2 regions of the Methylobacterium sp. Leaf111 genome follow, and region 1 is predicted to be linked to the other one. Evidence: predicted binding sites of a transcription regulator. Region 1 holds the regulator's gene; the other holds the start of a gene.
The links. Region 1 encodes HrcA, which represses chaperone genes, less so after heat shock. Its sites were predicted from a motif close to GTTAGCACTCNCNNNNNGNGAGTGCTAAC; they were not measured.
Positions count from the first base shown of each region.

Region 1 (15,100 bases):
GGCGAGGAAGTCCTCGGCGTCGTCCGGGCCGAGGAAGTGGGCGAGGTAGACCTCGCCCAGGGTGAGTTCGCGGCCGATGCGGAGCGCGATGCGGGCGGCGTCGCGCTTCAGCATCTCGCCGGCCATCAGCGCGGACAGGTAGGGGTCGCGGCGCATCTCGAGAATGCGGGTCCGGTCGGCCGGATCGAGGACGGTGGGGCGTCCGTTGTCGCCCGCGACCACGAGGGCGGCATCCGTGGCGAGGCCGTATTTCGGCCCGAAGTCGCGCACCACGCCGAGCCAGGTCCGCTCGATGAACTGGAACAGGCCGGTCGCGGAGGACGTCTGGGCCTGGACCTCGGTCTTGAAGCTCGATTCCTTGTCGGCCACCGCCATCAGCAGGACGGGGTCGGTTTCCACCGCCTGCGCGGCGCGGACGATCTTCTGCACGAGGTGGCGCCGGATCTTCATCGGCCCGAATTCGAGGACCTCGTTCGGGTCGCCGACCGAGCTCTCCGTCAGGAGGTAGTCGTAGGAGACGCGGTCCACCGCATTGGAGCCGAGCTCGGTGTCGAGGTCATGGACCGGGGCGAAGGCGGAAGCGGCGGTGATCACCGCGCGGGGCGCGCTCGCCTGGGCGGAGGTCTGCAGGATGACCGGGACCGGCTGGATGCGCGGACGCGGCATGGTGATCTCGGTCATCGCCTGGGCCGACTGCACCACGCCGGTGTCCGGCCCGACGCCGTAAACCAGGACTCCGCCGAGGCCACCCGCCAGCAGCACCATGGAAAGCACGGAGCGGGTCAGGGCGGGGCGGCTGCCGTGATCGCGGCCGATGCGGCCGCCGAGGGTGAGGGCATCCGATGACGACGGAGCGGCGCCGAGGCCGGAGCGCGGTGCGAGCGAGCCCTTGACGGGCGCACCCTTGGCGATGGGGCCCTTGGCGAAGACGGTCCGTGACGATCCGACGTTTCGACCCTGCATCTGCGCGACCCAACCCCGTTCCCAAGCGACGGATTGAGATTAGCTTGACAGATGTGGCGACAACACGGCCCAGTTTGGGGCAATCCCGTGGCAAGATTGGCACGGTGTCCAGAGCGTTTTCGCACATCGCAGCCGGACGGGGCGGGACGCGAAACGCCGAACGCGGCCATGCCGGAGCACGACCGCCAAACAAATCTCATCGATAAGGAATGGTACCACTGCCCCGGCTCGAACGGGGGACCTCTTGATCCACAATCAAGCGCTCTAACCAACTGAGCTACAGCGGCACTGCGGGCGATCTATCCCGACCCGCGCCGCATTTCAAGCCGCCTTTGGCCGATCGTCGGCAAAAGTGTGGACCATTCTCCCGTCGAGCCCGAGGCGCCGGGCGGGCGACGGCGCCGAGCGGTCGACGCCGGGGCCGCCGACGGGCTAAGCAGGGCGCGGGTCCATCTCCCTGCGCGCGTTCCTCCCGGCGCATGCTCCCGTTCACCGGTCGATGCCACCGCACGCCATCCCCTCCCGACCGCCGCTCGCCCAGCGGGTGCTCGTGCAAGCGCCCGGCCAGCTGCGCGCCCTCGTGCGCGGCAGCGAGATCGGCCTGATCGTCCTGGCCGCCCTGATCGGCTGCTGCGGCGGCGTCGCGGTGGCCGGAATGAACCGCGCGACGCAGGCCCTGCGGGAGCTGCTCTACGGTCTGCCGCCGGGCTTGCGCCTGAGCGCGGCCACCGATCTCCCGGCCCTCGTGGTTCTCCTGGCGCCGGCCTTCGGCGGCGTCATGCTCGCGCTCTTCACCCTGGCCCTGCGCTGGCAGCGACGGCCCCGGCGCCCGGTGGTCGACCCGATCGAGGCGAACGCGCTGCATGGCGGACGGATGTCGATCCGCGATTCCCTCATCGTGGTGATTCAGAACACCATCTCCAACGGTAGCGGCATCTCGGTGGGAATGGAGGCGGCCTACACGCAGTTCTGCGCCGGACTGGCCTCGCGCCTCGGCCTCGCCTTCGAGCTGCGCCGGGCCGATCAGCGGACCCTCGTCGGCTGCGGCGCGGCGGCGGCCATCGCGGCGGCCTTCGGGGCGCCGCTGACGGGGGCGTTCTACGCTTTCGAGCTCATCATCGGCACCTATTCCATCGCCACGCTGACCCCGGTCGTGGTCGCCGCCCTCTGCGGCAGCGTCGTCGCCCGCGCCCTGGTGGCCCAGACCTCCCTCGTCACGGTGGAACGGGCCGATGCCGTGACCACGACGGTCCTGACCACCCTCGACACGGTTCCGAGCCTCGCCCTCGGACTGATCTGCGCCGGCCTCGGCATCCTCATCATGCGCGGCGTGACCCTGGTGGAAGCCGGCTTTCGCGCCACCCGCCTGCCGACCCTCTGCGTGCCGATCCTCGGCGGCCTGTGCGTCGGCGGGCTGGCGCTCATCGCCTCGCCGCAGGTCCTCTCCGGCGGACACGGGGCGCTGCACCTGCATCTCGACGCCCACGGCACCACCCTCGGCCTCTCGGCCCTGATCGTGCTGTTCGTCGCCAAGGCGACGGCCTCGGCGGTCTCCATCGGGTCGGGTTTCCGCGGCGGCCTCTTCTTCGCCTCGCTCTTCCTCGGCGCGATCGTGGGCGAGATCTTCGCCGCCGGCATGCCGATGATCCTGCCCGGCTTCGCCGCGTTCGGGCTGACCCCGCTCGCCTACGCGGTGATCGGCATGAGTGCGCTCGCCGTGGCGGTGATCGGCGGACCGCTGACCATGACGTTCCTCGCCCTCGAACTCACGGGCAGCTTTCCGATCGCGGGCCTGGTGCTCGTGGCGGTGATCGCCTCGTCGCTGACCGTGCGGAAGACCTTCGGCTATTCCTTCGCGACCTGGCGCTTCCACCTGCGCGGCGAGAGCATCCGCAGCGCGCACGATGTCGGTTGGATCCGGACCCTCACGGTCGGCAAGCTGATGCGCCGCGAGGTGCCGACGGCCGCCCTCGACCAGAGCCTTGCCAATTTTCTGCGCAAGCACCCCCTGGGCTCGCCCTCCCGGGTGGTGATCGTGGACGGGCAGGGGCGCTATGCCGGCATCATCCTCGTGCCGGAAGCCCACGCGGCCCTGCTGGAGGCGGAGGCCGAGGCGCCGGGTCTCCCCGGGCTCCTGCGCCACACCCACGACGTCCTCACCGCCGACATGAACGCCAAGATCGCCACGGCGATCTTCGACCGGACGGAAAGCGAGGCCCTGGCGGTGGTGGAGGACTTGAAGAACCGCAAGGTGATCGGCCTCCTCACCGAGAGCCACACCCTCAAGCGCTACAGCGAAGAACTGGACCGGCAGCGCCGGGCGGTGCTGGGGGAGACGAGCTGAATTGCTGGCCGGGCGGAAAAGCGCCGCGCGGTCACGGACGCCCCGTGGCCCGGCGCCAGCCGGCATAGCCGAAGGCGAAGAGGCTGGCCCCGCCCATCATCAGGAGGCTCCAGCCCCAGTCGCTCGGCACCTGCCCATCGACCGGATGACCGGCGAGGCCAGCGGCCAGCACGAGGCCGAAACCGGTGACGACGGCGGAGAGCAGAAGCCCGAGACTGATCCCGATACTCATCACGAAACGCTTCCCACACAGGAAATCCGGGCGCCGCGGCGCGGGCGCGCAAGGGCCGACGCCGGGTCCTGGGCGGGACGCGGCGCCGGCAGGGTCGGATCAGGGGATCACTTGATCAGAGGGTCCCTTCGTCGAAGGGCCCCTTCATCAGGGGTCACTCGAGTGAAGGATCACTCGAGTGAAGGATCATTTGGGGACGGCGGTCGAACCCGTCGTCGCCGCGGATGCCGGCGCCTTCTGCGGGGTTCCGAGCACGTTCACCACGTCGAAGCGCACGCCGTCCTCCACCTTCTTCAGGAGGGCGTTGCCCTCGTAATACTTGCCTTGTCCGATCAGGCTCGCCGCCTGATCGACATCGGTGGTCGTCTGGTTCAGCGGCACGACGGCCAGGACGAAGTTCATGTCGACGCCGGCGAGCTTGAGCTGGTCGATGGCCGACTTGCGATCACCCTTCTCGAGGCTCTTGTTCGCGGTCGCCACGGCGGCCGCCTTGGTCGGCGTGGCGACGAAATCCTCGCCGAGCGTCAGCTGGCCGTCGACGGGCAGCCAGGCCGTGGGCTGCTTGGATGCCTTCGCCTCCGCGGTCTTAGCGTCGGCCGCCTTCGCATCGGAAGCCTTCGCATCGGAAGCCTTCGCCATCGCGGCGTGCTTGTCGGGGCTCCGCAGGTCCGCTTCCGCCTTTGTGTAGATCGCCTCGTCGGTCTTGGCCTTGGCGAGCGACGCCTGCGCCTTGCCGATCAGGGTCTTGGCGAGGGTCGGATCGGCGTCGAAGATGGCGATGCGGGCGAGGTGCAGGTCGCGGAAGGCCTGGGCGCCGTCCTTCGACAGCTTGCCCACGTCCTTGTCCGCCGCCTGCTGCGCGGCCGTCACTGGCGGAGCCGTCGCGGGCTTCACCGCATCGTTGGCCAGTGCCACACCGCTGAGAAGCGAGGTTGCGGCAAGGAAAGCGGCAACTGTTCTTGTCTTATTCATCACACTGCCTCCGAAGAAGAGCCGCGCCTGGATCGTGGATCGAACTGATCTCCCTTCTCCGGCGATCTCTTCTGAAGCAAATGTGGTCTTGGCCAATCGAGATGTCATCTTAAAGTTTGGTCAGGTTCAGTTCATCAAATATTCGTTGACAGCAGCCCAGACGCTGAGGTGCATCAAGCCGTTTCCGAGTCGGATGCCGGCGGCACAAAAAAGCACGCGGTGATCGCTCACCGCGTGCCGGTCGTTCGCCCGAGGAGGAAACGGCTCAGGCGGCCGAGAGGCGGGACTTGCGCGTCAGCGCTTCCTCGACGGTGCCGTCGCCGTCGAGGTAGCCGTGACGCTTCGGGTTCGGCATGATCAGCGAGCCGATGAAGGCGACGCCGAGCATGACGGTCACGTACCAGAAGAACGTGCTCTCGGAGCCGACCTGCTTCAGGTAGAGCGCGACCATCTCGGCGGTGCCGCCGAACAGCGAATTGGCGATGGCGTAGGAGAGGCCGACGCCCAGGGCCCGCACCTGCGTCGGGAAAAGCTCGGCTTTCACGATGCCGCTGATGCCGGTGTAGAAACTGATCACGATCAGGCCGACCATGATCAGCGCGAAGGACAGGACCGCGTTCTGCGTGGATCCGATGGCGGTCATCAGCGGCACCACCATCAGGGTCCCGAGGCCGCTGTAGAGCAGCATGTTGGCCTTGCGCCCGATCCGGTCCGACAACCAGCCGAAGAAGGGCTGGATGATCATGTAGACGAACAGGGCGGCGGTGGAGATCTGCGAGGCCGTGACCTTGTCGATATGCGCCGTGTTAAAGAGGTACTTCGGCATGTAGGTGGTGAAGGTGTAGAAGCTCAACGAGCCGCCGGCGGTGTAGGCCAGCACCACGCAGAAGGCGCGCCAGTGCTTGAACAGGGCCGCGAAGGTGCCGGAATCCTTCTTGGCCATGTCTTCCTTGGTCGCCGTCTCGGCCAGCGACGAACGCAGGTAGAGCGCGACCACCGCCGCGATGGCGCCGATGACGAACGGGATGCGCCAGCCCCAGGCCGTCAGTTCCTGCGCGGTGAGGAAGCTCTGGAGGATGATCAGCACCAGCGAGGCGAGGAGCTGGCCGCCGATCAGGGTGACGTACTGGAAGGAGGCGAAGAAGCCGCGACGGCCCTTCACGGCGATCTCGCTCATGTAGGTGGCGCTGGTGCCGTACTCACCGCCCACCGACAGGCCCTGGATCATCCGGGCGAGCAGCAGCAGGGCCGGCGCGAGCTGCCCGACCGTGGCGTAGGTCGGCAGCACCGCGATCATCAGCGACCCGGCGCACATCATCAGCACCGAGATCAGCATCGAGGTCTTGCGGCCGAGGCGGTCGGCGATGCGGCCGAACAGCCAGCCGCCGATCGGGCGCATAAAGAAGCCCACCGCGAACACGGCGGCCGATTGCAGGAGCTGACTGGTGCTGTCGCCGGCGGGAAAGAACACCGGTGCGAAGTAGAGCGCGAAGAACGCGTAGCAGTAGAAATCGAACCATTCGACGAGATTGCCCGACGAGGAGGCGACGATCGCCTTGATCCGGCGTCGGTTGTCGGCGGCGTCCTCCGCCTTGGTCGGAATGGTCCCGGCCCCACCTGTCATACGTCTCATCCCTGTGCTCTGAACAATGCCGTTCCGCGGCTTGCTTGACGGGGACGTTATCGCCTCGAACGCGATTTCCAAAGGGCGATCAGCGGGTTGTCGGACACGGCCAAGATGACGATGAAACCACGCTGTGGAAGACGTGCCCCTGAGCTTGGCTGTACCGAGTCAATAGGCTGATCGCGATCAGCCGCAAGATCAGCGCAAGAAATCCGGGAACGGTTTCTCGAAGATCCTCGTTGCGGACGGCATCGACGTCGAGCGGCGTCCGACAACAACGAGAGTGGAAACGATCCCATGAGCAAGCTCTTTCGGAGCACGGTGACGGCGGCGGCCCTGGTGATCGGCGCAGCGAGCGCGTTCGCGCAGGGCGGGCCGGGCGGCGGCGCTGGTGGCGGGGCAGGCGGTGCCGGGGGCGGCGCGGGCGGTGCCGGAGGTGGCGGCGCCAGCATGGGCGCGGGCGGCGGCGCCGGTGGCGCGGGTCCGGGTGCGGGTGGTGCCGGCGGAATGCGCGGTGGCGCCGGTGGCGGTGCGGGCGGTGGCGCCGGCATGCGGGGTGGCGAAGCCGGCGGTGCGGCTGGCGGCGCGGGCATGCGCGGCGGCGCCGGCGGTGCGGAGACCGGGGCCGGTCCGGCCGGTGGTGCCCAGCGCGGCGAGGCCGGTGGCCGTGGCGCCGAGGGTGGCGCAGGGCGGCAGGACGGTCGTCCGGGTCAGGCGACCGGAGAGCGCGGTGGCCGCGAAGACGGTGGCGCCGCGGCACGAGACGGCCGGGGCGACCGGGACGGCAAGGGAGATCGCGACGGCAAGGCGGACCGCGACGGCAAGGGCGATCGGGGCGGCAAGGCTGATCGCGACGGCCGCGAGGAGCGCGGTGGACGGGCCGACCGCGATGAGCGCGGCGGTCGCGACGGCCGCGTCGAGCGCGAGGGCCGGGGTGGTCGCGGCGATCGCGGCGCCGTCCGCGGCGCCTATGGCCGCCTGGGGGCGCCGCAGCGCACCGAGTTCCGCCAGAGCGTGTTCCGCCGGGGCATCCCACGCCTCGCCGCCGGCGCCTTCGCGCTCACCGTCGGCACGGCCATTGCCCGCAGCTACACTCTCTACGACCTGCCGCCGGACATCGTCCGGATCGCGCCGGAATACGAGGATTACCGCTACGTGCTGGTGGACGACGACATCGTCATCGTCGATCCCGACACCTACGAGATCGTCGACGTGATCCGCGGCTGACCCGAGCGATCGGAACCGCGTCGGGGGCGGGGCTTCAGGCTCCGCCCCTTCGCGTTTTCCGCTCAGCGCTTGCGGTCGAGGAGGCCGGAGACCACCCGTGCGGTGTAGTCGACCATCGGCACGATGCGGGCATAGTTCAGGCGCGTCGGGCCGATGACCCCCACCACGCCGACGATCTTCTGCGACCCGTCGCGGAACGGAGCCGCGATCATCGAGGAGCCTGAGAGCGAGAAGAGCTTGTTCTCCGAGCCGATGAAGATGCGCACGCCCTCGCCGCCCTCGGCCCGGGACAGGAGTTCGATCACGTCCTTCTGGGTCTCGAGGTCGTTGAACAGCAGGCGGATGCGGTCGAGATCCTCGGCGGCCCGCAGGTCGTCCAGGAGATTGGCCTGCCCGCGCACGATGAGCTGCCGGGCATCCGAGGGGCCGACGCTGACGGCGAGGCCGGCATCCACGAGGCGCTCGGTGATCACGTCGAGTTCGCGCTTCATCGCTTGCCGGCCCGACTCGATCTCGGCGCGGAGCGTCCCCAGGGTCCGGCCCTGGAGCCGGGCGTTCAGGTAGTTCGAGGCCTCCTGGAGAGCCCCCGCCGGCAGGCCCGCCGGTAGGTCGAGGAGGCGGTTCTCCACCGAGCCGTCGTCGGAGACCAGGACGACCAGCGCCCGGGTCGGGTCGAGGCGGACGAACTCGATATGCTTCAGGTGGACATTGGTCTTGGTGGTGAGCACCACGCCGGCTCCGCGGGAGATCCCTGAGAGCAGCATCGAGGCCTCGGCCAGTGCGGAATCGAAGGTATGGCCCGAGGCGGCCGCGCGCATCTGCGCCTCGATCCGCTCCTGCTCCTCACGCCCGACATCGCCGAGCTCCAGCATCGCATCGACGAAGAAGCGCAGGCCCTGCTCCGTGGGCAGACGGCCGGCCGAGGCGTGGGGTGCGAAGATCAGCCCGGAATGCTCGAGATCCGCCATGACGTTCCGGATCGAAGCCGGCGACAGGGCCATGGGCAGGATGCGCGCGAGGTTACGCGAGCCGACCGGCTCGCCGGTCGTCAGATAGCTCTCGACGATCTGCCGGAAGATTTCACGCGAGCGTTCGTTCAGCGCGCTGAGAACCTGCATCTGCTGCGATGTGGAGAAGGGGCGGGCGGGCTCGGTCACATTCCATTCCTGAGGCGGAGAGTGTGACGGTCTCCCGTGCTTTACACAATGCCGTCCACCGTCGCCCCTGGCGGACGCAGGGAGAATTCGAGAAACCGCTTGGCCGCGGTAGGCGTTCCGCACCTCCGGCTCACCGGCGGCGCCGGCAATCCGCCCGACCTCGCTTGCCGGGCGGGGGCCGGAACCGTAAAGCCGCACTCCATCGACACCGGTAAGGAGATCGGCATGCGGCCCTCGAAGCGCGCGAACGACGAACTGCGCATGGTCACCCTGGAGCGCGCCGTCTCCCGCCACGCCGAAGGCTCATGCCTCGTCAGCTTCGGCGACACCAAGGTGCTGTGCACGGCCACCCTGGAAGAGCGCGGCCCTGGCTGGCTGCGCGGCTCCGGCAAGGGCTGGGTCACCGCGGAATACGCCATGCTGCCGCGCGCCACTCACGCGCGCACCCGGCGCGAGGTCACGGCCGGCAAGCCCTCCGGACGCACCCAGGAGATCCAGCGCCTGATCGGCCGCTCCCTGCGCGCCGTGACCAACCTGCCGGCGATCGGCGAGCGCCAGATCACCGTCGATTGCGACGTGATCCAGGCCGATGGCGGCACCCGCACCGCGGCGATCACCGGCGCCTGGGTCGCCCTGCACGAGTGCTTCACCTGGATGCGCGGCCGCTCGATCATCTCGGTCGACCCCCTGCGCGACCACGTGGCGGCGGTCTCCTGCGGCATCTACAAGGGCAAGCCCGTCCTCGACCTCGACTATTCGGAGGATTCCGCGGCCGAGACCGACGCCAACTTCGTCATCACGGGCACCGGGGGCCTCGTCGAGGTCCAGGGTACCGCCGAGGGCAAGCCGTTCTCGGAGGAGGAGCTGTTCGAGCTGATGCGCCTCGCCAAGGGCGGCATCCAGTCCCTCGTCGCCCTCCAGAAGCAGGCCGTGGCGCAGGGAGTCTCCGCATGAGCGAGCACCGCATCCTCACGGGTCGCGTCGTCATCGCGACCCACAATGCCGGCAAGCTCGTCGAAATGCGCGAGTTGCTGGCGCCCTTCGGCATCGACGCGGTCTCGGCCGGCGAACTCGGCCTGCCCGAGCCGGACGAGACCGGGACGATGTTCGCCGAGAACGCGGCCATCAAGGCGCACGCCGCCGCGACGGCCTCGGGCCTGCCGGCCTTCGCCGACGATTCCGGCCTCTGCGTCAACGCCCTCGACGGGGCACCCGGGCTGTTCTCGGCCCGCTGGGCCGGGCCGTCCAAGGATTTCACCGGCGCCATGGCGCGGATCGCCGCGGAACTCGACAAGCGCGGCGCCACCACCCGGCGGGCGCACTTCGTCTCCGCCCTGGTGATCGCCTGGCCGGACGGCCACACCGAGACCTTCGAGGGCCGGGTCTTCGGCGAACTCGTGCCGCCGCGCGGCGCGAGCGGGTTCGGCTACGACCCGATGTTCCAGCCCGACGGCGACCACCGCACCTTCGGGGAGATCTCCTCCGCGGAGAAGCACGGCGTCGACTGGCAGACCGGCAACGCCCTGTCGCATCGCGCCCGCGCCTTCGTGCTCCTGGCTCAGACCTGCCTGCGGCGTCCGTAAACTGCCTGCGGCGCCCTTGAGACCGGCCGCGGGATTGCCAAACGGCGGTCCCGCGCGCACATCCGCGTCATGACCGAACCGACAGGCCCGGACCACCCGACCCGCGATGCGGGGTTCGGGGTCTATGTCCACTGGCCCTTCTGCGCCGCGAAGTGCCCGTATTGCGACTTCAACAGCCACGTGCGCCACGCGCCCGTGGACGAGGGCCGCTTCCTGGACGCCTTCCGGGCCGAGATCGCCCATGTGGCGGCGCGCACGCCCGGACGGACGGTATCGAGCGTCTTCCTCGGCGGCGGCACGCCTTCCCTGATGCAGCCCGCCACCGTGGCGGGCCTGCTCGACGCCATCGGCGGCGCCTGGACCGTGACGCCCGACGTCGAGATCACCCTGGAAGCCAATCCCACCAGCGTCGAAGCGGAGCGCTTCCGCGGCTACCGCGCCGCCGGGGTCAACCGCGTCTCCCTCGGCGTCCAGGCCATGGACGACGCCGCCCTGAAGCAACTCGGCCGCCTGCACAGCGCAGCCGAGGCCATGGCGGCGGTGCGGGTCGCGGCGGCGCATTTCGAGCGCTACTCCTTCGACCTGATCTATGCCCGGCCCGACCAGGGCCCGGCCGCGTGGCGGGCCGAACTCGAAGGTGCCATCGCCCGGGCGGCGGAGCACCTGTCGCTCTACCAGCTCACCATCGAACCGGGCACGCCGTTCTACGGCCTCGCCGCCGCCGGCAAGCTGGTGCCGCCGGACGACGATGCCGCGCGTGCCCTCTACGACGTGACCCAGGAGGTCTGCGACCGGGCCGGCTTGCCGGCCTACGAGATCTCCAACCACGCCCGGCCCGGCGCGGAATCCCGGCACAACCTCCTGTACTGGCGCTACGGCGAATATGCGGGCATCGGCCCCGGCGCCCACGGACGCCTCGTCGAAGCGGCAGGCCGGATCGGCACCGTCACCGAGCGGGCGCCGGAAGCCTGGCTCGCCCGGGTGGAGGGGCAGGGTCACGGCATCGTCGAGACCGAGACGCTGGCCGCCTCGGACCAGGGCGACGAGTTCCTGATGATGGGTCTGCGCCTGCGCGAAGGCATCGACCCCGCGCGCTACGCCGCCCTGAAGGGGAGGGCCCTCGACCCGAGGCGGATCGACGGCCTCGTCGCCGAGGGGCTGATCGCCCGACATGCGGGTGGCCGCATCGCCGCGACGCCCGCCGGTGCGCCGGTGCTCAACGCGCTGGTGGCCGCGCTCGCCGCCTGATCAGGTGCCCGACGGGCCGAGGGTGCGCGGCGCCGGGCTGACGATGGCCGGCGCACCCGAACGGATCTCGTAGACCGCCAGCGCGCGATCGCTCGGGCCGTCCGGCCGGAACCGGAAGGTCCCGTCGACGCCGGAGAAGCCGGACGGGTTGGTGAGCGTGGTGTCGGCGAAACGCTGCGAGCCGAACTGGCGCGACAGGGCCGCCATCAGCGAGACCGCGTCGTAGGCCAGGGTGGCGACGCGCGGCGGCACCGAGCCGAACCGCGCCTGGTAACGCTGCGAGAAGCCGGTGAAGCCGGCTGCGTCCGGGGCTGCGAACCAGCCGCCCTGGAGGGCGGGCAGGGCGAAGATCCGGGGATCGTTCCAGACGGCGGTGCCGATCGGCCGGACCCGGCCGGGGGCGAACCCGGCCTTGGTCAGGGCCGGGGCGACGGTGGCGAGGCCATCCGGCGTATCCGGCAGGAACAACGCGTCGGCCTGGGCCGCCGGCCCGGTGATCAGGCCGCCGAGGCGCCCGATGGCGGGGGCCGGATTGCCGACGGGATAGCGCTCGATCGCCACGAGGCGCGCGCCCTTGCGGGCTACCGCCTCGCGGAACTGCGCCTCCACGGCGTTTCCGTAGCTCGAATCCGGGATCATCGCTGCGAAGGATTTGCGGCCGGACGCGACGGATTCGTCGACGACCCGGTCGACCTCGGCCTGGGGCAGGAAGCTCAGGAGGTAGGTGCCGCGGGCCGCGACCCCGGCATCGGTCGAGAAGGCGATGAGGGGCTTGCCCGCCGCGCGTACCACGCCGGCCGCCGCCTGGACGTTGGCGGCGAAGAGCGGGCCGAGGACGACCTCGGCCCCATCCGCCACGGCGGCTTGGGCCGCCTCGCGGGCGCCGTCCGGCGCGCCGCGGTCGTCCTTCACCAGGATCTGCAGGTCGGACTTCTGGAAATCCTCGATGGCGAGTTCGGCCGCATTGCGCATCGCCGTGCCCACCGCCGAGCCCGGTCCGGTGAGCGGCACCACCAGGGCGACCTTCACCGATCCGGTGCCGATCCGCCCCCCCGCGGCGGCAATCGGCGCGTCGGCCCCCGGGCCTTCCACCTGGGGTGGCGGGACCCGGTTCGAGACGCGGCCGCCGCCGTCCGGCACTCCGACGCAGGCCGCGAGCAGGAGCAGGGTCGAGATCCCGACCAGCCCGGATTTCAGCCTGTTGGCGTGCGTCATCGGTGGCCCCCCTGTCGCCGGCTGACGACCCAGGCTTGCAGCCTAGGGGCCAAAAGTAAATGTGAACCGACGCGCCGCCGAGCATTCCGCAGGGAGCCCCGATCGTGGCAAGGTCCCGGCCATGACCCAGAAGATCGACACGCGGACCCGGCGGCGGCGCGACCCGGCCGCAACGGGGCCCGGCGCCCGCCCACCCGCCACCTTCACGGCCTTCGGGCTCGCCGCCGAGGCCGAGGCGATCGAGCCCGGTCTCCACGTGGTGGCGACCCCGATCGGAAACCTGAAGGACGTCTCGTTCCGCGCCCTGGCGACGCTCGCCGCCGCCGATGCGGTGCTGGCCGAGGACACCCGCGTCACCCGCACGCTGCTGATGCATTACGGGATCACCACGCCCCTGGTGGCCTATCACGAGCATTCCAACGCGGCGGTGCGCGAGCGGATGATCGCCCGGATGCAGGCCGGCGAGGCCCTGGCCCTGGTCTCCGACGCGGGCACGCCCCTCGTGTCGGATCCGGGTTTCAAGCTCGTGCAGGCAGCGATCGAGGCCGGCCTCAGCGTCACGCCCATTCCGGGCCCCTCGGCGGTGATGACCGCCATCGTGGCCGCCGGCCTGCCCACCGACCGGTTCTTCTTCGAGGGCTTCCTGCCGGCCAGGTCCGGCGCGCGGCGCAACCGCCTGGAGGCGCTCGGGCGCATCCCCGGCACCCTGGTGTTGTTCGAATCGCCCCATCGCCTGCCCGAGATGCTGGTCGACGCCGTGGAGGTCCTCGGGCCTACGCGCCCTGCAGCGGTCGCCCGCGAGCTGACCAAGCTCTACGAAACGATCCGGCGCGGCAGCCTCGGCGATCTCGCCGCGCTCTACGCGGAGGAGGGCGCGCCGAAGGGCGAAGTGGTGGTGATCATCGGCACGCAGGACGAGGTGCCCGACGCCGCCGAGACGGATGCGGGCCTCGATGCGGCCCTGACGGCGGCGCTCGCCCGGCACTCGATCAAGGACGCCGCGACCCTGGTGGCGGAGGAGACCGGCCAGGCCCGCCGGGTCGTCTATGCCCGTGCCCTGGCCCTGGCCCGGCGCGACGATGAGACCTGAGGGCCCTGCGGCCGAGCGCCGTCGCGCCACCGAGCTGCGCGGCCGAACGGCCGAGACCCTCGCGCTTTTCGCCCTGATGCTGAAGGGCTACCGTCCGCTCGGGTCGCGCTTTCGCGCGGCGGGGGGCGAGATCGACCTGATCGTCCGGCGCGGGGCGACGATCGCGTTCGTGGAGGTGAATGCGCGCAGCACGCTGGAGGCGGCGCAAGGCGCCATCGACGCCCACAAAGTCGCCCGATTCTCGCGGGCTGTCCGGGCCTGGATCAGTCGGCACCCGAACACCGACGCGGCGACGTTTCGGGCGGACGCGGTGTTCGTCTCGCCCTGGGCCTGGCCCCGGCACGTGGCCGACGCCTTTCCGATCCGATGATCTCAGGCGCGCGCGGCCGCCACGGCTGCGATCAGCGTCCGCTTGAGGTCGGCTTGGCTGAACGGCTTCTGCACGACCGGACGATCACGGAACGGCTCACGGATGCCGGCGCCGCCGTAGCCCGTCGAGAATACGATGGGCAGGTCGCGCTTCACGATGGCTTCGGCCACCGGATAGATCGGCTCGCCCGCCACGTTGACGTCGAGGATGGCGACCTCGAAACTCTCGTTCTCCGCCATCTCGAGGGCGGTCGACAGACGCGCGGCGGGGCCGACGACGGTGCAACCGAAATCGAGCAGCATGTCTTCGAGCAGCATCGAGATCGCGGCTTCGTCCTCGACGACAAGCACGCGAGCCCCATTGAGAAGGTCTTCGTCCACTTGAGCACTCACGCCGGGGCTTCTTCCCTTCGATCGACTTGGAAATCCGGAACGCCTTCCGCGGAAGGTGTTCAGGGGTTCGCTCCCACCGTGTGCAATCAGGCTCGCAACATGCGAATGATGCAGGGCCTGAGCGAGCCGGCAAGGCGCTTTGAACAGCCCGGCACAGAGCGAGCCGTCGCCCGTTCCGTGGGGCGTGTCAAGCACCTGAACCTCGTCAAAGGCCGTCTGCGGGGCAGCAATGTTACGGTCTGAAACATTTCTGCGCCACCGACTCCTACCGGTAGGCAGCCCCCCCTGGAATGCCAACAACCTATGTTAACGGGACGGTCCGGGGTGCGAGACTGGACGCGACGGTCCGCGATGGCCTGGCTCGCGCTCTCCGGCATGCGGGCTCCCGACTCGGCCACGGCCGGGTCTCCCCTCGTGGTCGCCTCGAAGAGCGATACCGAGGGCGCGCTGACCGGCGCCATGATCGCCCAGGTTCTGGAGAAACTGAACCTGCCCGTCCTGCGCAAGCTCGGACTCGGGCCGACCCTGATCGTTCGCAACAGCCTCCTGTCCGGCGAGATCTCGATTTATCCCGAATACACCGGCAACGGCGCCTTCTTCACCGGCACGGAGACCGATCCGATCTGGAAGTCGCCGCAGGGCGCCTACGACACCATCCGGCGGCGCGACGCCGAGCGCGGCCT
Region 1 covers NZ_LMNE01000012.1:242,708-257,807, reverse strand. The annotation lists gene ASF41_RS10300 (transglycosylase SLT domain-containing protein) at 1-963, opposite strand, end outside; tRNA gene ASF41_RS10295 (tRNA-His) at 1,174-1,250, opposite strand; gene ASF41_RS10290 (chloride channel protein) at 1,463-3,307, shown strand; gene ASF41_RS10285 (hypothetical protein) at 3,339-3,539, opposite strand; gene ASF41_RS10280 (YfdX family protein) at 3,726-4,511, opposite strand; gene ASF41_RS10275 (MFS family transporter) at 4,777-6,144, opposite strand; gene ASF41_RS10270 (DUF1236 domain-containing protein) at 6,433-7,362, shown strand; gene hrcA (heat-inducible transcriptional repressor HrcA) at 7,425-8,480, opposite strand; gene rph (ribonuclease PH) at 8,745-9,473, shown strand; gene rdgB (RdgB/HAM1 family non-canonical purine NTP pyrophosphatase) at 9,470-10,102, shown strand; gene hemW (radical SAM family heme chaperone HemW) at 10,172-11,350, shown strand; gene ASF41_RS10245 (penicillin-binding protein activator) at 11,351-12,565, opposite strand; gene rsmI (16S rRNA (cytidine(1402)-2'-O)-methyltransferase) at 12,687-13,655, shown strand; gene ASF41_RS10235 (YraN family protein) at 13,645-14,025, shown strand; gene ASF41_RS10230 (response regulator) at 14,028-14,417, opposite strand; gene ASF41_RS10225 (glycine betaine ABC transporter substrate-binding protein) at 14,769-15,100, shown strand, end outside.

Region 2 (15,100 bases), on a different contig from region 1:
AGATGAAGAGATTGATGTCGCTCTGGATGCGCTGATCCGGGTTGTCCGCACTCTCCCCGGTGAAGGGGACCCGGTAATGCGTCCCGGCATCCAGCCAGCGACCGTAGAAGCTGCGGGTCAGCCAGGTGCGCCAGCGGATGTGAAGCGTAGCATCCACGAAGGTGTCGAACATGCCGACCACGACCCAGATGGTGGCGAGCGGCGTGAACACCCAGACCAACTGGTACCAGAAGGCGTCGGCGTTGTATTCCTGGAGGGCGTTGAATAGGTCGCGGAACCAGAAGTTCAGCCGCAGCTGCAGGGCGACCTGTGCGAAGGTGATGAAGATCGACAGGGCGACGAGGCGCTGGCCGACCTTCCCCTCCGTGCTGCCGAACAGGCGGAAGGGTCCGATCTCCCGTGTCGGCTTGTCGGTGGTGGCGAAATAGGGATCCGCGATCAGCGTGATCGCCCGGATCGGCTCGAGGTACGAGATCGCCAAGACGATGCCGGCGAACACCACGGCCCCGGTTGCGGCGAAGCTCGGCGGCAGGAGGGCGGCGAGCGTCGGGGGCAGGAAACCCATGACCGCAAGTTGCGTGGCTCCGGCCAGGAACAGGTAGCCGACGCCGTAGACCGAGACGAAGACCTTTAGGTATGACGAGAGGCGCCCCGATGCGAACAGGATGCCTGCCATGGCAAGGCCGCTGAGACTGACGTAGAGCGGTGCGGATACGCCGGGTGAAACCAGGAGCGCGAGGGCGAAGAGCGCCGTGACGGCGGCTTGCAGGCCGAGGCCTGTCCTCAATACGGCCACGCGCGTCTCCCCTCAGTTCTTGTCATCGTCCGGCGCCGTGCCCCGGGGGGGACCGCCCATGCATCGGCATTGCAGGCGGGTCGTGGCGAGATCGTGGCGCACCGCTGCGGCGGACTATCCTCGTACCGCCGGTCCGTCTCACCAGTCCCAGTCGCCGAATTCCGGCTCGCGGCAGCGATAGCCGATCGGGCATTCCGGGTTGTCCCGGGTGGGCACGAAGCGGAGTTCGGCGATTTCGGTTAGATTGCATTGGCTACGGTCCCGTACGAAGCGCTCGGGCGCTCCGCCGGAACTGATCGCGACGGAACCTCGGGTCTTCACCAGAGCCATTGCATCGGCACAGATCATGCGCTGGGTCGTCGAGAGGGGGCTCTGGGCACTGGCCGGCGTCGCCAGGGCGACGCAGAAGGCGAGTGCGAGGCGTCTCGTCACGATACTCGGCGCCACTTTTCAGTTTCGATACGGTCAAGCATGGCAGTTTCCGTGTTGCGCGGAAAGGGCTTGCCGTCCGCTTGCCGCAATCGGGCGCTCTATCCACCGGGATTGCGCCCTCGCAGCGGCGCTCCAACCCAGCGTGCACCCGCTCAAACCGGGCCTGGTGCGCCCGAACGGACGAACGTCGAAGCCATGACGGGATTGTCGATCCTCAACCTTGATGCCGTGCGGGCCGCCCCTGTCTCGCGCGAGCCCTACAGTTTCTTTCTCGGCAATGACGTGCTCAAGCCCGAGGCCGTCGACGAGATCCGCCAGGATTTCCCCGCGATCGCCAAGCCCGGCTATCTCACGGTCGACGAAGTCGCCCTCAAGGGTCGCTTCAAGGCGCTGATCGAAGAGCTTGAGAGCGATGCGTTCTCCCGCATCATGGGCGAGAAGTTCGGCATCGACCTGGTCTCTTGCCCGCGCCTCACCACCATCATGAAGCGCAGCCAGCTGAAATACGGCTCGATCCACACCGACGGCCCGTCGAAAGTGATGACGATGCTGATCTACATGAACGATGCCTGGGACGCTCCGGCCGCCGGCCGCCTGCGGGTGCTCTACGACGGCAAGAACTACGAACCCTTCGCGGTCGAGGTGCCGCCCACCATGGGCACGATGTTCGCCTTCCTGCGCGCCGACAATTCCTGGCACGGCCACGAGCCCTTCGAGGGCGAGCGCCGCGTCGTGCAGGTGGCATGGGTCAAGGACGCCAACGAACTCGAGCGCAAGAAGAAGCGCAACCGCACCGCCCAATTCCTGAAGGGCATCTTCGGACGGTAGGTCCGCGCCAAAGGCCTGTTTAGCTCCGGTTTCAAGGGACCGGGGCCCCCCACCCGATCGGCAGCGCATCCGTTTCCGTGCGATCCCGGCAACAAGCCTAACCGTTCGCGCTTCGGAGATTCCTTAGGTCCCGGTCGGCTTCCCCTCACTGACACCCCTCTCTGTCGACCCGGTTTCCGCCGAAGTGGGGCTGGATTTCTGCGCGCGCCGTCGGCCGCCCCGACATGTGCGGCGAAGATCGCGGGTGGTACGCGCGTGAGCCTGACGATAGCGGGATCGGAGACTCTCTCCACTCGGCTCTGCAGACATTGCGCAGCCCTGACATCGCGTGTTGCCGTGTCCGCCAGGAAATGCCTTCCGGACGCCGACGCGCGACGCATCGATCTGCGTCGCTCGCATGTTTCGCGCGTCCGGTTCGCCTGGCCCCCCCGGTCCGCGGCTTGCCGCCCCAACCGACAGCGACGGGAAACGACTTTGGGGGGAGAACCGCCTACAACTACGGCGAAGGCGGTGCGGACCACGAAAAAGGATGGGTCATTGGGCTCCCGCCGTGTCCGACGCAGCGGGTGTGACGGTGACCGGAGTGGGACTTACGGTTCTCCGATCTAGCCCAGGCGGATCAGGGAGATGAGCGATGGACCACTATGTCGGCCTCGATGTCTCGGTGCGCAGCACGAGCATCTGCATCCTGAGCGCGTCCGGTCAGGTCGTGCGCGAGGGCAAGGTGGAGAGCGAGCCGGAAACCATCGTGGCGTTTCTGGGCGGTCGCGGCCTGGCCTACGGGCGGGTCGGGATCGAGGCCGGTCCGCTCTGCCAGTTGCTCTATGCCGGCTTGGCGAAGGCGGGCCTGCCGGTGGTGTGCATCGAGAAGCGTCACGCCAAGGCGGTGCTGAGCGCCCAGGTGAACAAGACCGACCGCAACGACGCGCGCGGCATCGCCCAGATGATGCGGGTCGGCCTCTACAAGCCGGTTCACGTGAAGACCCTGGCCAGCCAGGAGATCCGTGCCCTGCTCGGCGGGCGCCGGACCTTGCAGGCCAAGCTCATGGACATCGAGAACAGCATCCGGGGGCTGCTGCGCAACTTCGGCCTGAAGGTCGGGACCGTGACCCGCGCCCGCTACGAGGAACGCATCCGCGAACTGACGGACGGCCGAGCCGGGTTGATCGCCGTGATCGAGCCGATGCTGACCGTGCGCCGCGTGGTGCGCGAGCAATACGTGCTCCTGCATAAGCGGATGCTGGCGCTGGCTCGCGCGGACGAGCCCTGCCGCCTGCTGATGAGTGCGCCCGGTGTCGGCCCGTTCGTCGCGTTGACCTATCGCGCGGCGGTCGACGAGCCGGCCCGCTTCCGCCAGTCCCGCGCGGTCGGCGCGCACTTCGGACTGGCGCCGCGAACCCACCAGTCGGGCGAGTTGGACCGGCGCGGGCCCATCACCAAGAACGGCGACGAGACCCTACGCGCCGCGCTGTTCGAGGCAGCCCTGCTGCTGCTGCGGCTGGGCTCGAAGCCTTCGCCGCTGAAGGCATGGGGCCTGAAGCTCGCCAAGCGTCGCGGGACGGCCAAGGCCATGGTCGCGGTGGCACGGCGGCTGGCGGTGATCCTCCACCGGATGTGGGTCGATGGAACGCCGTTCCGCATCGAGGCGGCGATGGCGTAATCGACCTGTCGTAGAAATCCGCCGCGAGGCGGAGCGGTGTCCCTCCAGGGACCGAAGGTCGGTGAGATCGCGGGCGGGTTGAAGGGCCTTCGGGCGACTTCGCGAAAAAGCTTGATCCACCTCCTGTCGGACCCAACCATGAAGCGGCCGGCGTGCCGACTTCGGAGAGAAGCCAGAGACTTGGTGGGACAGTCGAGCTAAGATCGCCCTGAAGGACAGGAGGTCTCCTTGACCCATCCGCTCTACCGAATCTTGCGGCTCCTCGAAGAGCAGGGGCTATGGTTCCGGGTGGACCGGCAGCGCGACGACACTGTGATGATCACCGTCACTTTAGTCGGCGAGCGCCTGGAGATCGATGTCTTCGAGGATGGTCACGTCGAGTTCTCGCGCTTCAAAGGCACGGAAGACCTTGAATCCGACCAAGACGCCCTGAACGAATTGATCCGCCAACACGGACGAGAGCAGGTTGGCGATAATCCCTCTTGACCTGAAACACCCAATAGACAAGGCCGCCTGACGCGCCTGCTGCTGTCCCGACCATTAGGCCGCCGATGGCTGTGCCGCGGATGAAAAAAGGGGCCGCCTCGCGGCGACCCCCATTCCGATAAGGTGCAGTTCGGACGCCTTAGAAGTCCATGCCGCCCATACCGCCGCCGCCTGGCATCGCCGGGGCGCCGCTGTCCTTCTTCGGAGCATCGGCGATCATGGCTTCGGTGGTGACGAGGAGGCCGGCGATGGAGGCGGCGTCCTGCAGGGCGGTGCGCACGACCTTGGCCGGGTCGACGATGCCGGCCTGGATCATGTCGACGTACTCTTCGGTCTGGGCGTTGAAGCCGAAGGTGATCGAGGACGTGTTGTCGGTGATCTTGCCGACCACGATCGAGCCCTCGACGCCGGAATTCGCGGCGATCTGGCGGATCGGAGCCTCGAGGGCCTTCAGCACGATCTTGATGCCGGCCTGGACGTCCGGGTTGTCGCTCTTGAGAGCACGGACGGCCTCACGGGCACGGAGGAGGGCGGTGCCGCCGCCGGGGACGATGCCCTCTTCCACCGCAGCGCGGGTGGCGTTGAGCGCGTCGTCGACGCGGTCCTTCTTCTCCTTGACCTCGACCTCGGTCGCGCCGCCGACGCGGATGACCGCGACGCCGCCGGCGAGCTTGGCCAGACGCTCCTGGAGCTTCTCACGGTCGTAGTCCGAGGTGGTCTCCTCGATCTGCGCCTTGATCTGGCCGACGCGGGCTTCGATATCCGCCTTCTCGCCGAGACCGTCGATGATCGTGGTGGTCTCCTTCTCGATGCGGATGCGCTTGGCGCGGCCGAGCATCGGGAGGGTGACGTTCTCGAGCTTGATGCCGAGATCCTCGGCGATCATCTGACCCTGGGTCAGGATCGCGATGTCCTCGAGCATGGCCTTACGGCGATCGCCGAAGCCCGGAGCCTTGACGGCCGCGACCTTCAGGCCGCCGCGCAGCTTGTTGACCACGAGCGTAGCGAGCGCCTCGCCCTCGATGTCCTCGGCGATGATGACGAGCGGCTTGCCGGTCTGCACCACGGCCTCGAGAACCGGCAGCATCGCCTGGAGCGAAGACAGCTTCTTCTCGTGGATGAGGATGTAGGGGTCCTCGAGCTCGGCGACCATCTTCTCCGCATTCGTGATGAAGTACGGGGAGAGGTAGCCGCGGTCGAACTGCATGCCCTCGACGACGTCGAGTTCGGTCTCGGCCGTCTTGGCCTCTTCGACGGTGATGACACCCTCGTTGCCGACCTTCTGCATGGCGTGGGCGATCATCTCGCCGATTTCCTTGTCGCCGTTGGCCGAAATGGTGCCGACCTGGGCAACTTCCTCGGACGAGGCGACCTTCTTGGCGCGGCTCGTGATGTCCTTCACGGCGGCGGTGGTAGCGAGGTCGATGCCGCGCTTCAGGTCCATCGGGTTCATGCCGGCGGCGACGTACTTGGCGCCTTCGCGGACGATGGCCTGCGCCAGAACGGTGGCCGTGGTGGTGCCGTCACCCGCGATGTCGTTGGTCTTCGAGGCCACTTCGCGCACCATCTGGGCGCCCATGTTCTCGAACTTGTCGGCGAGCTCGATCTCCTTGGCGACGGTGACGCCGTCCTTGGTGATGCGCGGGGCGCCGAAGGACTTCTCGATGACGACGTTGCGGCCCTTGGGGCCGAGCGTGACCTTCACCGCGTCGGCGAGGATGTCGACGCCACGGAGCATCTTCTCGCGGGCGTCGGAGGCGAAGCGGACTTCTTTCGCTGCCATGTCAGATCCTTGTCAGTGATGGGCCCCGAGGCGCCGGATGGCACCCTCGAAGGGCTCGTGAACGGGAGGAGAACCGAAACCCGACTTAGGCGACGACGCCCATGATGTCGGATTCCTTCATGATCAGGAGGTCCTGACCGTCGATCTTGACCTCGGTGCCGGACCACTTGCCGAACAGGACGCGGTCGCCGGCCTTGACGTCGAGCGGGTTCACCCGGCCGGCCTCATCGCGGGCGCCGGGACCGACGGCGACGATCTCGCCCTCTTGCGGCTTCTCCTTGGCGGTATCCGGGATGATGATGCCGCCCTTGGTCTTCTCTTCGCCTTCGATGCGGCGGACGACGACACGGTCGTGCAGCGGACGGAACTTCATGAGCTGCCCTCTTGCTTCAAATTCGTGGATGGCGTTGATGCGGCGCGGCAGCGCGCTCAACCCAGGCCGTTAGCACTCGCCTTGGGTGAGTGCTAACGATGGCGTCGAGTTAGGCGCGGAAGCCGTTCGAGTCAAGACTGTCGCAGGCTCCGACGACGATCCGGCGACAGGATCATCCCCCGATCCCACAAGCCGCCGGAAAGTCCTTCGCGGATGATCAAGCTTCATGGTCCGCAGGGCGCGGTCGAGCCCGAGGCACAGGCGCCCGCGACAGCCTATCCGTCGGAGGTCGTATGGATCGATCTCGATGATCCGAGCGCCGAGGAGGCCGAGCGGGTCGAGGCCTGCACCGGCATCCGGGTCCCTTCGCGCAAGGCCCTTAGCGAGGTGGAGAATTCGAGCCGCCTGAGGCGTTTGAAGACCGGGTTCTCACTCTCAACCCCGATGGTCACCTTCGACAAGCTCGATACGCAGTTGAAGCCCTTGGGCTTCGTGCTGACCCGGGACCGCCTCGTCACCGTGCGCTTCCACGAATTGCGGGCTTTCGCGGAGGTCAAGAAGCGCATCGACACCGGCGATGGGCCGGGCACCACCTCCACCGAGATCTTCCTTCTCCTGATAGAGGAGCTCGTCGACAGCCTCGCCGATTCCCTCGAGGACATGGGCGCCGACCTCGACGAGTTGTCCACGCGGATCTTCGATTTCGACGTCCGCAGCGGTGCGCCTGCCGGGGACACCAAGCTGCGCAACCACACGCCGCGCCGGCGCGACCTAGCGCTGCGCCGAATCCTGCGCGGCATCGGACGCCGCGGGAAGACCCTCGGCAAGATCCGGTCGAGCCTCCTCGGCCTGGAGCGGATCGTGCCCTTCGTGGCCAACGAGTGCGAGCATATCCTCGGCGAGGAACAGGTGCCGCGCTTCGAGGCCGTGCGGCGCGACATTGCCTCCCTCGACGAGTTCGAGATCCGGCTCTCCGAGAACGTTCAGTTCCTTCTCGACGCGACCCTCGGCTTGATCAGCATTGAGCAGAACAACACCTTCCGCGTTCTCACCGTGGCATCGGTGGTCGGCATTCCGCCGACCCTGATCGCCTCGATGTACGGGATGAACTTCAAGCACATGCCCGAACTCGAATGGGCCTACGGCTATCCCTTCGGCCTCGCGCTCATCCTCGTAAGCGCCATCATTCCGATCGTATTCTTCCGCATCCGGGGTTGGTTGTAACCGGTCGACGGACTGTCAGGCCTCCTGCGCTAGAGCTTGCGCGGCGATGCCCCGTCCAGCCGGCCTCCGAGGATGACCCGTCGCGCCATGGCCGTGATCGCTGCCTTCGTCCTCAATGCCGGCCTGAACTTCGTCCTCGGCCTCCTCATCGCCAAGCTGCTGGGACCAGCGGAGTTCGGTCTGTTCGCTCTGGCGACTGCCGGTGCGATCGTGGCCAACACCGTCCTGTTCGAGTGGCTGCGTCTGTCCGCGACACGATTCTATTCAGCCCGGGTCCGCATCGACGAGCCTTGGATTCGGCAGGGTTTGGACCGGGCCTACATGGCCCTCACGCTCAGTCTCTTCGTGGCGGCCTTGATCTGCGCGGGACTGGGTTTCACGCTCGAGCCCAACGCGGGAAGCCGCTTGGCGATCACAGCGGGCGCCGCGGTCGCCGCATTGGGCATCGGCGTGTTCGATTATCACGCGGCGCTCGCCCGGGCGCGCTTCGACGGCCGGCTGTACTTCAATCTCGTCGCGGTGAAGAACGGCCTCGCCTTCGTGCTGATGGCGGGTGCCGCTTGGTTCTTCCCCCAGCCCGTCTGGGTTCTGACGGCGGCCGGGATCAGCCAAGCCTTCGCGATCCTGCTGCTGTATCGACCGCTACGCGATCCGATCGTTCCACGCGTACGGCTGAAGCTGCGGGAAGCCTGGCGGCTCTTCGTCGCCTACGGCCTTCCCCTCATCGCCGCCAACGCGATCTACCAGCTGCTGCCGTTCCTCAATCGGGGCAGCATCGCGTCCCATGCGGGCCTCGCCGAGGCGGGCTACTTCGCCCTCGCCGCCGATGTCACCACCCGGAGCATCGGCACCCTCGGGACCGCCCTCGATCTGCTGCTCTTCCAGCTCGCGGTCCGGGTCGAGGAGGAACAGGGGCGTGCTGCGGCCGAGCGCCAGGTCGGGCTCAATATCGGCGTGGTGGTTGCGCTGCTTCTGCCCTGCGCGGTCGGGTTCTGGGCCGTGCTCCCGGCCCTCGAGGCGCTGGTGGTGCCGGAGGCCTACCGCGGCCCCTTCGCCGCTTATGCGGGGCTGATGGTTCCGGGCTTCTTCTGCCTCGCGATGACCAACTTCGCCCTCAATCCGATCTTCCAGATTCGTCGGCGCACGCGCCCGGTCATCGCCGCCGCTCTGGTTGGGCTCGCCCTCAACGGGCTCGGGCTGTGGCTCCTGCCGTCCCGGTACGGTCCCGAGGGCGTCGCGATCGCACAGACCGCCGGCCTCGGGGCCGCCACCCTCATCCTGGCCTGGCGTGCGCTCACGGGACCCCAGCGCCTGCACCTACCTTGGTGGGAGATCCTGGCTGCCAGCATCGCCTCCCTCGCCATGGCACTCTGCCTGTTACCCCTGCGCCATATCGAGCCGACACGGGCGCTGCTGCTTTCCGTGCCTCTCGGCATGGCGATCTACGGTGCGCTCGTCTGGCTCTTCGACATCGCGGGCCTGCGCGGTCACGTGGCGGCGCGGTTGACCCGTTCACCACCCGAGACCGCACCGGCCGAATAGCCGTTCCTGACCGGATGCCATCGGCGTGAACCTCCTCTAAGGTGGCTCCACAGGAACAGGATCGAGGGTGCCGCAGAGTGCCCCGGATCGGGTGGGATTCGATGCGTACATATGAGCCTCACGACGAGGGCGCTGCGGCCGAGATCGTCCGCGGGGCGGTCGGGAGCCCGGAGCGGCTTCGTCTCGTTGGCGGAGCGACCAAGGCCGGGATCGGCCGACCGGCCCAGGACGAAGCGACGCTCTCCAGCGTGGCTCTGACCGGCATCACGCTCTATGAGCCCGCCGAGATGGTCGTCGCCGCCCGGGCCGGGACGCCCCTGGCCGAGGTTCAGGCCCTCCTCGCGGCGCGCGGTCAGATGCTGCCCTTCGAGCCCATGGACCACCGCTCCCTGATGGGCACGACCGGCGAACCGACCTTCGGCGCCGTGGCGGCCGCCAACAATTCTGGACCGCGCCGGATCAACGCGGGCGCCGCCCGCGACAGCCTGATCGGCGTGCGCTTCATCAACGGACGGGGCCAGGCGATCAAGTCGGGCGGGCGGGTGATGAAGAACGTCACCGGGCTCGACCTGGTGAAGCTGATGGCCGGCTCCTGGGGCACCCTGGGTCTGCTGACGGAAGTGACGTTCAAGGTGCTCCCCGTTCAGGAACGGGTCGCCACACTCGCGTTCCCGGACCTCGACGATGCCCGCGCCATCGCGGCCTTGAGCGCGGCCCTGGGCTCGCCCTTCGAGCTGACCGGAGCCGCTCACCTGCCGGCCGGGATCGAAGGCGAGGCGGCGCGGACGCTGATGCGGATCGAGGGTTTCTCGGAGTCGATCGATTATCGTCTTGGCGAATTGCGTCGCCTGCTCAAGCGCTTCGGCCAGCCCGAGATCGTCGAGGGCGAGGCGGGGACAGCGCTTTGGGCCCGCATCCGCGACGCTGCGAGCTTCGCCGAGCCGCGGAGTGCCGCGGTCTGGCGCATCTCCACTGCGCCGACCCGCGGCCCCGCCGTCACCGCCGCGATCGGCGCCCAGCGCGACGCCCGCTGGTTCTACGACTGGGGCGGTGGGCTGGTCTGGCTCGCCACGGATGCCGGGGGCGATGCCGGCGCCGAGGTCGTCCGGGCGGCCGTGCGCGCACAGGGTGGGCATGCGACCCTGGTGCGGGCACCCGATGCCGTCCGGGCGGCCGTGCCGGTCTTCGAGCCATTGGCCGAGCCCCTCATGCGGATCACCGCGGGCATCAAGGCGGCGCATGATCCCCATGGCCTGTTCAATCCGGGGCGGATGTACGCCGGTCTGTGAGCGAGGGGCGGTGCGGGGCGAGGTCGCAACGCGCGCGCTGTTCGGAGCGATTCCAAGGCTCGGCAACCGGCGCGAGACCCTCTAAACAGCAGGGACCAAGAACGACGATGCCGACGCGGGCCGGACCCGATGGACGGCACGAGGGTGGACCCGAGGACGCACCGTGCAGACCAATTTCAGCCTGACGCAGCTCGCCGATCCGGCCATGGCGGCGTCCGAGAAGATCCTCCGGACCTGCGTGCATTGCGGGTTCTGCACCGCGACCTGCCCGACCTATCTCCTGCTCGGCGATGAACTCGATTCCCCGCGCGGGCGGATCTACCTGATCAAGGACATGCTGGAAGGCGGAAAACCGGCGGTGCCGGAAGTCGTCAAGCATGTCGACCGCTGCCTGTCCTGCCTGTCCTGCATGACGACCTGCCCCTCGGGCGTGCATTACATGCACCTCGTCGACCATGCGCGGACCTATATCGAGGAAACCTATCGGCGTCCGTTGAGCGACCGGCTGCTCCGCAGCGTGCTGGCCTTCGTGCTGCCCTACCCGAACCGCTTCCGCCTGGCGCTGCTGGGGGCGAAGATCGGTGCTCCCTTCCGGCCCCTGGTGGCGCGGCTGCCGCGGGTCGGCAACCGCCTCGCGGCGATGCTCGACCTCGCCCCGGCCCATCTGCCGAACCGCAATCCCACCGACCGGCCCGGCACCTTCCCGGCCGAGACGCGGGCCCTGGAGGCGAGCGCGGCGTTGCATGGGTATACCGCACCGTCGCGTCGAGGTCGCGTGGCTTTGCTGCGCGGGTGCGCCCAGAGCGTGCTGCGTCCCGATTTCAACGAGGCGGCGATCCGGCTCCTGACCCGTCACGGGGTCGAGGTGGTGCAGGCCGCGGGGGAGGGCTGCTGCGGCGCCCTGACCCACCACATGGGCAAGGCGGATTCGTCGCATGCCCAGGCCCAGCGCACCATCGACGCCTGGATCGCCGAGATGGACGGCGCCGGACTCGACGCGATTCTCGTCACCGCCTCCGGCTGCGGCACGACGATCAAGGATTACGGCTTCATGTTCCGCGAGGACCCGGCCTACGCGGAGAAGGCGAAGCGCGTGTCCGCCATCGCCAAGGACGTCACCGAGTACATGGCCACCATCGGGTTGATGCCGCCGATCGTCGAGACCGACCTCGTGGTCGCCTACCACTCGGCCTGCTCGATGCAGCACGGCCAGGGCATCCGCACCGAGCCGAAGAATCTCCTGAAGACGGCGGGCTTCACCGTGAAGGACGTGCCCGAGGGCCACATCTGCTGCGGCTCGGCCGGCACCTACAACATCCTCCAGCCCGAGATCGCCAACCGCCTGCGGGACCGCAAGGTCGCCAACATCGAGCGGATGCGCCCCGACGTCATCGCCACCGGCAACATCGGCTGCGCCACCCAGATCGGGAAGGGCACGGCGATCCCGATCGTCCACACGGCGGAGCTCTTGGACTGGGCGACCGGCGGCCCGAAGCCGGCGGCCCTGGAGGGGCTGCCGGACCGGACGATGGCGGCGGCGGAGTAGAGGCGCGTCAGCGCTCGCTCCGGTCCGCCATCGGGATCCAGCGGTACCCGAGCCCGTCGCGGACGACGTATCCGAGCGACGGGAAGGCGGTGTGGTAGCCGGCGACGAGGACGCGGTCGGTGGCGGCCATGTCGTAGATCGTCCGTCGGGTCGCGGCGCCGGCCGCCTTGTCCATGTCGAACAGGGCGTGCCAGTCGGGCCGGGCCAGCGAGGCAACCTCGTGATGGGCGCAGTCGCCCCAGACCAGCAGGCGCTGGCCCTCGCTTTCCACGTTGAAGGCGAGGTGGCCCGGCGTGTGGCCGAAGGCCGCCACGGCGTCGATGCCCGGCACCACCGTCTGGCCCGGCGACACGAAGCGGATGTGCTCGGCGAGGGGAAGCAGGTGGCTGCGGAAGACGCGGGCCGACTTGTACGCGTTGCCGTCCGGCGGGCCTACCAGGCGATCGTCGTCCTTCCAGAAGGCGAATTCCCGGTCGCCCATGACGTAGCTGGCCTTGGGGAAGAGCGGGCGCCCATCCTCCAAGAGTCCGCCGATATGGTCGGTGTGGCAATGCGTCAGGACCACGAGGTCGATCGCGTCCGGCGACAGGCCGGCCTGCCGCACCCGCTCCGCCAGCTGCCCGCCGGCCGGGCGCGGGATGAAGCCCACCGCCCCGTTCCCGGTGTCGAACAGGACGGTCTCGCGGCCGGTCTGGACCAGGATCGGCGTGAAGCCGGGCTCGAAGCGGTCCGGCGGAAGTCGATTCTCCCGCATCAGGGCCTCGACCTCCGCCTTCGGACGGTCCTCGCCCACGATCGGCCAGGGGCCGTCGATGACCGCGTCGGCGTCGCACAGGGCGGTGACGGTGAAGGCACCGAGGCGGATCCGCCGCAGGCCGGCGGGCGGGCTCGGGGGCGGGGCTTGCGTCGGTATGCCCGCCCGTGCGGCCCTCGGAAGGGCGAGGCCGGCGACCAGGGTCGCGGCGAGATGACGGCGGGTGAGTTCGGTCATCGCTGGACGTTTCCCGAGAGGGCCGGTTCCGTCAGGATGTGTGCGGGACCGGTCGCGAACGGTCTATCGCGGTGGGAGGGGGCCAGCTTGAACGAACGTGCTGCGCCGTCCGGCGCGTCGCCCCTCCCGATCTGGCATGTCGAGGGGGCGCACACGCTCTTCGCGGGGCCGCTCGCGTACAATGCCAGCCACCAGCACGGCGCCCCGGTCTATCTCGCGGGGCTCTACGACGCCTTCCGCATCCGCTTCGCGCCGGGGGCGTGGATCACCTGTCGCACGGCCTTCGTCCCGGCGGGGATGCCGCACGAGCTGGATTGCGGCGGCGCTCCCCTCGGCGTCCTCTATCGCGAGCCCGATGCCGGGGCGTGGGCCCTGACGGGCCTGATGGGTCCGGCCGAGGCGGTCGGCAGCGCCCTGGTGGGCAGGGGCGGGGAGGTCGGCCCGTTGCGGTCGCTCTTCGAGCGACGCGACGCCTGCGATTGGGCGGGCGAGGCCATCGCCGACCTTTCCGGCTTCGCGGCACGGCGGTTCGATCGGCCGGTCGATCCCCGGATCGCGAAGGTCCTCGTCGACCTGCGGGCCCGGCCGGAAGCGTGGATGAGCGCGGGACGGCTGGCCACGGCGGCATCCCTGTCCTCGTCGCGGATGCAGCACCTCTTCAGCGCGACCATGGGTGTCCCGTTCCGGCGCTATCGCGGCTGGCTGCGCATGCGCCGCGCCATCGCGGCCGTCGTCCGCGGCGCCAACTTCACCGGGGCCGCCCATGAGGCGGCGTTCGCCGACCAGGCGCACTTCGCCAACGCCTTCCGCCGGACCTTCGGCGCGCCGGCCTCCTACAGCCTGCAGGACATTCGCCGCCCGAGCCCGTCGCGGCCGTCAGGCACGATCACGCACGCTCGCCAGCACGAACACCCGGAGGGCGGATGAGAGGTTCTGGCCCTCCCGACCGGCATCGACGGCGCCGATCAGGGCCTGGACGGACTGGCCGCGCGCGCCTGCGATCTCCCGCAGGGCGTCCCAGAACGGGTCCTCCAGGGACACGCTGGTCCGGTGGCCGGCGATCATCACGGAGCGCTTGGTGATGCCGGTGGTCATTCCGGCACCCGACCCTCCCCCCTCTGCGGGGGAGGGTGGTCGCGGAGCGACCGGGAGAGGGGAGCGCCATATCCAGAAAGGTCGCTCCCTCTCCCGCCTGCTCCGCAGGCACCCTCTCCCGCAGAGGGGAGAGGGTCACGTGCCGCGTCCCCCATCACCCCTCCGACTCGGGCCCCACGAGCTTGTGGCCCTCGTGGCGCGAGACCTCGATGGCCTTCTTGGCCTCCGCCAGGGTCCTGGCCTTCTTCGGGCGGCCGAAGGCGATGCGGTTGTCCGCGGCCTTCGCCTCCCGCTCCACCCGCGCCCGGTCCTTCCGGGCCTGACGCAGGTTGATGATCTCCGCCATGCCGGTGGGCTCCTCTAGGCGGCGCCGGGCGCCAGCATCGTCTCGGGGCGCACCACGCGCTCGAACTCCTCGGCCGTGACGTAGCCGAGGCGCAGGGCCTCCTCCTTGAGGGTGGTGCCGTTCTTGTGCGCGGTCTTGGCGATCTCGGCGGCCTTGTCGTAGCCGATCGAGGGGGCGAGCGCGGTCACCAGCATGAGCGAGCGGCTCATCAGGTCGGCGATCTTGTCCTCGTTGGCCTTGATGCCGACGACGCAGTTGTCGGTGAAGCTCACCGCCGCGTCGGCGAGGATGCGGATCGACTGCAGCACCGCGTTGGCGATGACGGGCTTGAACACGTTCAGCTCGAAATTGCCCTGGCTGCCGGCGAAGCTCACCGTGGTGCCGTTGCCGATCACCTGGGCGCAGACCATCGTCAGCGCCTCGCACTGGGTCGGGTTGACCTTGCCGGGCATGATCGACGAGCCGGGCTCGTTCTCTGGCAGCGAGAGCTCGCCGAGGCCCGAGCGCGGGCCCGAGCCGAGGAAGCGGATGTCCTGGGCGATCTTGAACAGGCCGGAGGCCAGCGCCGTGAGCGCGCCCTGGGTGAAGACCAGGGCATCGTGGGTGGCCAGGGCCTCGAACTTGTTGGCGGCGGAGGTGAAGGGCAGGCCGGTCAGCTCCGCGACCTTCGCGGCGAATTTTTCGGCGAAGTCCGGATGGGCGTTGAGGC
Region 2 covers NZ_LMNE01000034.1:105,279-120,378, reverse strand. The annotation lists gene ASF41_RS15665 (ABC transporter ATP-binding protein/permease) at 1-796, opposite strand, end outside; gene ASF41_RS15660 (hypothetical protein) at 935-1,228, opposite strand; gene ASF41_RS15655 (2OG-Fe(II) oxygenase) at 1,424-2,056, shown strand; gene ASF41_RS15650 (IS110 family transposase) at 2,691-3,716, shown strand; gene ASF41_RS15645 (hypothetical protein) at 3,945-4,202, shown strand; gene groL (chaperonin GroEL) at 4,342-5,985, opposite strand; gene groES (co-chaperone GroES) at 6,071-6,358, opposite strand; gene ASF41_RS15630 (magnesium transporter CorA family protein) at 6,572-7,582, shown strand; gene ASF41_RS15625 (lipopolysaccharide biosynthesis protein) at 7,670-9,124, shown strand; gene ASF41_RS15620 (FAD-binding protein) at 9,226-10,413, shown strand; gene ASF41_RS15615 (heterodisulfide reductase-related iron-sulfur binding cluster) at 10,577-11,959, shown strand; gene ASF41_RS15610 (MBL fold metallo-hydrolase) at 11,967-12,950, opposite strand; gene ASF41_RS15605 (AraC family transcriptional regulator) at 13,038-13,877, shown strand; gene ASF41_RS15600 (ribbon-helix-helix domain-containing protein) at 13,827-14,045, opposite strand; gene ASF41_RS15595 (DUF4169 family protein) at 14,200-14,391, opposite strand; gene fumC (class II fumarate hydratase) at 14,406-15,100, opposite strand, start outside.
Region 2: a site for HrcA is predicted at 6,427-6,455, ahead of groES (co-chaperone GroES). Genes of this name have one in related genera too.